Pleomorphomonas sp. PLEO: one gene and its partner. The protein of the gene in region 1 interacts with the protein of each later gene in a pairwise test. Links are inferred from orthologs where the notes say so. Each region holds a gene or a part of one and is shown in the gene's direction. Other genes may lie near its edges. The genes, in order: AB6N07_RS05310 and grpE.

Region 1 (3,281 bases):
CTTTGTGTCAGGCGCCCGCTTGATCAGGCTTGTCGCAAGCCGGTCGCGCGGACGCATTGGAAACGAGACGAGGAACCCGCATTGCCGCACGTCGGAGCGCGAAAATGGATGAGACAAGGAAACTGGCTTCACCAATGCTCGAAAAAGCATGCGGGCGGCCGGCGCCAGGGACCGGCTGCCGAAGTAGAACGTCACGGAATGGTTGTCAATATCGGCCTATTGCCGGCTGTCGAGATAGGCCTCGAAGGCCTTCAGCGTCGTCTCGGAGACGTAATGCTCGATGCCCTCGGCATCCATTTCGGCCGCCTCGGGCGGTACGCCGACGGCGATCAGCAGGCGAACCACCAGGCGGTGGCGGGCCTTCACCTCGCGGGCCATGGCGGCGCCGGTGTCGGTGAGGAAAACGCCGCGATAAGGCCGCGAAATGACCAGACCTTCGCGCTTCAGCCGCAGCACTGCCTTGTTGGCGGTGGGGTGGGTGACGCCCAGCCGGCGGGCGATGTCGGTGATGCGCGCCTCGCCGAACTCCTCGGTGAGGTCGGCGATCAGCTCGGTATAGTCCTCGAAGAGGGCCGTTGAGCGGATGGCGCGGGCGTTGGTGAAGCGGTCGGCGTCGGTCGCCTCCGGCGGGATGCCGTCGTCGGGCTCGGGCGGCAGATCATCCCTCGACATGGGTCCAGTCCTTCACGGTCCTTTGGGCGGCAGCAAGGGGCCGACGCGCTGCTTTGATGGCGCGGCACACTATGCAGCCCAGGCTAAGATTTGCAATCGTCCATCAGGATTGGCGGGTTTCGGCGGAACCGATGACGGTCACGCGGATTTAATTGCAAGTTAGTCGCAATAAGCTTGACGGAAATGTAGCCTATGCTATATTTCCAAGCATAGGAAACCTCCTGGTGATCCCGATGTCCGCAGTCTCCCAGTCCGCCGTCAGCGTAACCCCCTCCGGAATGACCGGTCGCACGTCGATCGCCATCTCGGAAGCGCTGGCGGGCCGGCTCAAGGGACCACGGGCGATGCTGGCCTTCGTCGGCCCGGCGGTGATCGCCTCGATCGCCTACATGGACCCCGGCAACTACGCCACTAACATCGGTGCCGGCGCTGGCTATGGCTACGCGCTGATCTGGGTGGTGGTGATGGCCAATCTCGTGGCCATGCTGTTCCAGGCGCTGTCGGCCAAGCTCGGCATCGTCACCGGCCGCAACCTCGCCGAAATGAGCCGCGATCATTTTCCCTTCCCGGTGGTGATCGTCATGTGGATCATCTCCGAGATCGCCGCCATGGCCACCGACCTCGCCGAGTTCCTTGGCGGAGCGATCGGCTTGTCGCTGCTGTTCGGTACCTCGCTGTTCACCGGCATGGTCATTACCGCTCTGGTCACCTACGGCCTGCTGATGTTCGACCGCGGTGGCTTCAGGCCGATGGAGCTGATCATCGGTGGTCTCGTCGGCGTGATTGGCGTCAGCTATCTGATCGAGATGCTGATCGCTCCGATCGACTGGATGGCCGCCGCCACCGGCGCCGTGACCCCGGTATTGCCGGACGCTGGCGCGCTGACCTTGGCCGTCGGCATCATCGGTGCCACCGTCATGCCGCACGCCGTCTACCTGCACTCCGGCCTCACCCAGCATCGGGCGAAGGTGCGCAACGAGGGCGAGCGCCGCAAGGTGCTGAAGTTCTCCAACATCGAAGTGGTGGCCGCGCTGGCCGTTGCCGGCCTCGTCAATATCGCCATGGTCATGATGGCCGCCTCGGCCTTCCACGCCGGCCATAGCGACGTCGCCGAGATCGAGACCGCCTATCACACCCTGACCCCGCTGCTCGGCGCCGCTGCCGCCGGTGTGTTCCTGGTGTCGCTGATCGCCTCCGGCATCTCCTCGTCGGTGGTCGGCACCATGGCCGGTCAGATGATCATGCAGGGCTTCGTTCGCTTCGAGATCCCGGTTTTCCTCCGCCGTCTCATCACCATGGTGCCGGCGTTCGCAGTGGTCGCCGCCGGCGTCAACGCCACCGACGCGCTGGTCATCAGCCAGGTGGTGCTGTCGTTGGCGCTGCCGGTGCCGATGATCGCCCTTGTGCTGCTCACCCGCCGCGCCGATATCATGGGCGCCTACGCCAATGGCCGCCTGACCGACGCGCTCGCCATCGCCGCCACCGTCGCGGTGCTGTCGCTCAATGCCGTGCTGGTGTATGGCGCCTTGGGGCTGAAAATCCCCGGCCTTTCCGGCTGAAAGGGGCCTGAAGGCCTCATTGCAACGACTCTTTCGGCTAGCTCCGCGAATCGTGATTGCTGCCTTCTTACCCTGTGAACGAGAAATAAGCAGATTAGGACAGTTGCCAAGAGTGGCGATTGTCGTCATTCCTGTCGTATAAGTCATGCGACAAGCCCTGCGAGTTCCGCGTTTCCCATGAGCATGCCAAACCGCCTCATACCGAACCAGCCGGTTCCCCCGCTACGGGTGAAGACCGTCGGTGGTCCTTGCTGGCGGCTGTGCGACCAGAAGCCGCAGCACTTCACGCTTGTCCTGTTCTACAGCGGCCTGCAGTGTCCTTTCTGCAAGGCGCAGCTCCAGGAGTACGAGGCGCGTTACGAAGAGTTCCGCAAACTCGGCGTTCGTGTTCTCGCCGTCTCCGCCGACAGCCGTGAGCGCGCCGAGCAGGCGGTTCGCGACTGGCATCTCGACGAGCTGACGGTCTGCTGGGGATTGACGGTCGACCAGGCGCAGGACTGGGGTCTCTATCTCAGCGAAGGGCATGGCAGGGTGTTTAATGGCATCGAGGAGCCCAGCTGGCATGTCGAGCCGGGATTGTTCTTCATCAAGCCCGATGGTCGCCTCTACGCCGGCTTCGTGCAGACGGTGCCAGTTGCCCAGCCTCGGATCGATGACGTGCTCGGCGGCATCCGCTTTGCCATCGAGACGGCGATGGAGCCGTCGGGTAGTGCTGACGACGAAGCCTGTCGTGGCGAAGACTGTGGCTGTGGCGAGCCCGCCAAGCTGCACGCCGTTTGACCGGGCAAAGGCCCGATCTGTTTCTTTCAAGCTCCGCCCGGAAGGTTGATGACTTTCCGGGCGGATCTTTTTGTTTTCAGCGCAGCTCGACCGCGTAGTCCTCGACCGGCTTCACCGTCTTGATCAGGCCGGCGTCCTTCATGAACTGAGAGAAGCGCTGGTAGCGGCCGGCGTCGAGCGCGGCGGGACGCTTGGCAAAGCGCGGCAGCGTGTCGGCCCAGGCGCGGCGGTTGAGGTCGTCGTTGAGGTCGGGATAGGCCTTGATGAACA
Region 2 (3,070 bases), 1.1 Mb from region 1 along the record:
GCCTGCTTGCCGCGCCGCTTTCGCCGGCCTCGGTGCGCAATGTCATGTCCGATCTGGAGGCGGCGGGCCTTCTTTATGCACCGCACACGTCGGCTGGAAGATTGCCGACCGACCTCGGTCTGCGCTTCTTCGTCGATGCCATGCTGGAGATCGGCGATCTCGCCGAGGGGGATCGGTCAGCGATCGAGGGACGCCTCAAGGCGTCGGGTACCGGCAAGAGCGTCGAAGATGTCCTGACGGAAGCCTCGCAGACGCTGTCCGGACTGACGCGCGGCGCCGGCGTGGTTCTGACGCAGAAGGCCGACCCGCGCCTCCGCCACATTGAATTCGTCCGCATCGAACCGACGCGCGGCATCGTCGTGCTGGTTGGCGATAACGGAACGGTGGAGAATCGGCTGATCGACCTGCCGCCAGACCTGCCGGCATCGGCTCTGCAGGAGGCGGCTGCCTATCTTAACGCCCATATCCGTGGCCGAACTCTCAACGAGACGCGCACGGAAATCGAGCGTCAGCGCGCCGCCCGTAAGCTCGAGCTGGATACCTTGACCGCTCGCCTTGTCGACGCCGGACTGGCGTCCTGGTCAGAGGCTGCAGGCGGCCGGCCGCAGTCTCTGATCGTGCGTGGCCGTGCCAACCTTCTTGATGACGTGCGGGCCGCCGAGGACCTCGAGCGCATCCGGGCCCTTTTCGATGAGCTTGAGAGTTCCCAGGATTTGATCGAGCTTTTGGGTCTTGCAGATGCCGGCGAGGGAGTGCGCATCTTCATCGGCTCTGAAAACAAGCTATTTGGCCTATCCGGGTCGTCGCTGGTGGTATCCCCTTACCGAGATGCGGAGGCGCGGGTGATCGGCGTCGTCGGCGTCATCGGCCCGACCCGGCTCAATTACGCTCGCGTTGTGCCCATGGTTGACTACACGGCCCGCATCGTTGGCCGCATCCTTGGCTGACACAGGTAATGAAACAGCGGCGAAGGGTTGATTTTCGCTCCCGAAACCATCAAATCCGGGGCACGTTTGGCGGCGGTCGCCGCCACCGAGAGAATATGAGGACAAGATGGCAGACGAGACAGCACAGACTCCCGAACCGACCATTCCCGAACTTGATCCAGTGGTTGACCAGGGACTTCAGCGTATCGCCGCCCTCGAGAAGGAGGCGAGCGATCTCAAGGATCAACTGCTTCGTACCCTCGCCGACATGGAGAACCTCCGCCGCCGCACCGAGCGTGAGATTGCCGATGCCCGCACTTATGCGGTGACCAATTTCGCGCGCGACATCGTCGGCGCCGCCGATAACCTGACCCGAGCGGTCGCCGCCGTCGACGCCGAGGCGCGAGCCAACGGTGGTGAAGCGCTGATCTCGCTGGTCGAGGGCGTCGAACTGACCGAGCGCGAGCTGGTGAAGGCGCTTGAGAAGCACGGCGTCAGCCGCGTCGATCCGGCAGGCGAGAAGTTTGATCCCAACTTCCATCAGGCGATGTTCGAAGTGCCAGATCAGAGCGTGCCGAGCGGCACGGTGGTGCAGGTGATGCAGGTCGGCTTCAAGATCGGCGAGCGCGTCCTGCGGCCAGCGCTCGTTGGCGTTGGTCGGGGCGGCCCGAAGGCGGCGCCGGCCGAAGAGGCTGCCCAGCCGGAAACGCCACCCGAAAGTGGCCACCGGGTCGACAAGACGGTGTAGGCGGGGAGACCGCCGAAAAAAAGGGCGTCCCAAGTGGTCGCCCTTTTTCATTTCTTAAGACTATTTCCGCCAACAACGCGCCCCCTACGCGATTTCACGTAAATGGGACTGGAGTTCGCACCTATTCGCGTTTAGCGTCGAAGGTAGGCCCCAGGAGGGGATAGTCGCCCTCGGGCGGCAATGTCGGAACGGCCCCGCCAAAGGCGGGGGACATTGCCGGCCCGGCGGCAGACGCGTCAAGCGCGCGACGTTGCCTCAAAAGCCGCTGTTCAATCGTCCATTTTCAGCGCTGCGATGAAGGCTTCCTGCGGAATCTCCACCTTGCCGAACTGGCGAAGGCGCTTCTTGCCTTCCTTCTGCTTGTCCAAGAGCTTGCGTTTGCGCGTCACGTCGCCGCCGTAGCACTTGGCAAGCACATCCTTGCGGAGCGCCCGAATGGTCTCGCGAGCGATGATCTTGCCGCCGATCGCCGCCTGGATCGGGATCTGGAACATGTGCTGCGGAATGAGGTCCTTCAGCTTTTCGCACATCGCCCGGCCCCGACGATCCGCCTGGCTGCGGTGGACGAGCACGGAAAGCGCGTCGACCGGCTCGGCGTTGACGAGGATTTGCATCCGGACGAGGTCGCCCTCGCGATATTCGCTGAGGTGGTAGTCGAACGAGGCATAGCCTTTGGAGATCGACTTCAGCCGGTCGTAAAAATCGAACACCACCTCGTTGAGCGGCAGATCGTATTGCACGATGGCGCGGCTGCCGACGTAGGAGAGGTCGACCTGCAGGCCGCGTCGATCCTGGCAGAGCTTCAGAATGGCGCCGAGATAGTCGTCCGGCGTCATGATCGAGGCGCGAATCCATGGCTCGGCGATCTCGACGATGCGCGTCACCTCCGGCATGTCGGCAGGGTTGTGCAGCTCGATATCCGTGCCGTCGGTAAGGCGCATCTTGTAGATGACTGATGGCGCCGTGGCGATCAGGTCGAGGTTGAACTCGCGCTCGAGCCGCTCTTGGATGATTTCGAGATGCAGGAGGCCGAGGAAGCCGCAGCGGAAGCCGAAGCCGAGGGCGGCCGAGGTTTCCATCTCGAAGGAGAAGCTGGCGTCGTTGAGGCGCAGCTTGCCGACGGCGGCGCGCAAGTCTTCGAAGTTGGCCGCATCGACCGGGAACAGGCCGCAGAACACCACCGGCTGTGCCGGGCGGAAGCCGGGCAACGGTTCGGCGGTCTGCCGCCGCTCGTCGGTGATCGTGTCGCCGACGGCGGTATCGGCCACCTCTTTGATCGAAGCGGTGATGACGCCGATTTCGCCGGCCTCCAGCCTGTCGCAGAGTGCGAGCTTCGGCGTCATGTAGCCGACGCGCTCTACTTCGTAGACGGCACCGGCGCGCATCATCCGCACTT

The links.
Region 2: the proteins of AB6N07_RS05310 (region 1) and grpE interact in binary tests that used the Escherichia coli proteins (3 or more experiments, as listed by UniProt). The link is inferred for Pleomorphomonas sp. PLEO from one-to-one orthologs.

What each region holds. Positions count from the first base shown.
Region 1 is NZ_CP166625.1:1,205,659-1,208,939, forward strand. What follows is about bases 103-3,068. They hold AB6N07_RS05310 (Nramp family divalent metal transporter), read left to right. Parts: upstream 103-905; coding sequence 906-2,231; downstream 2,232-3,068. Other genes in these bases: mntR (manganese-binding transcriptional regulator MntR), read right to left, coding at 217-672; AB6N07_RS05315 (peroxiredoxin-like family protein), read left to right, coding at 2,409-3,011. In the rest of the region: AB6N07_RS05320 (ABC transporter substrate-binding protein), read right to left, coding at 3,088-3,281. UniProt on the Escherichia coli protein: H(+)-stimulated, divalent metal cation uptake system. Involved in manganese and iron uptake. Can also transport cadmium, cobalt, zinc and to a lesser extent nickel and copper. Involved in response to reactive oxygen.
Region 2 is NZ_CP166625.1:95,453-98,522, reverse strand. What follows is about bases 109-2,863. They hold grpE (nucleotide exchange factor GrpE), read left to right. Parts: upstream 109-1,053; coding sequence 1,054-1,674; downstream 1,675-2,863. Other genes in these bases: lepA (translation elongation factor 4), read right to left, coding at 1,944-2,863; hrcA (heat-inducible transcriptional repressor HrcA), read left to right, coding at 109-947. Also shown: more of hrcA, read left to right, coding at 1-108; more of lepA, read right to left, coding at 2,864-3,070. UniProt on the Escherichia coli protein: Participates actively in the response to hyperosmotic and heat shock by preventing the aggregation of stress-denatured proteins, in association with DnaK and GrpE. It is the nucleotide exchange factor for DnaK and may function as a thermosensor.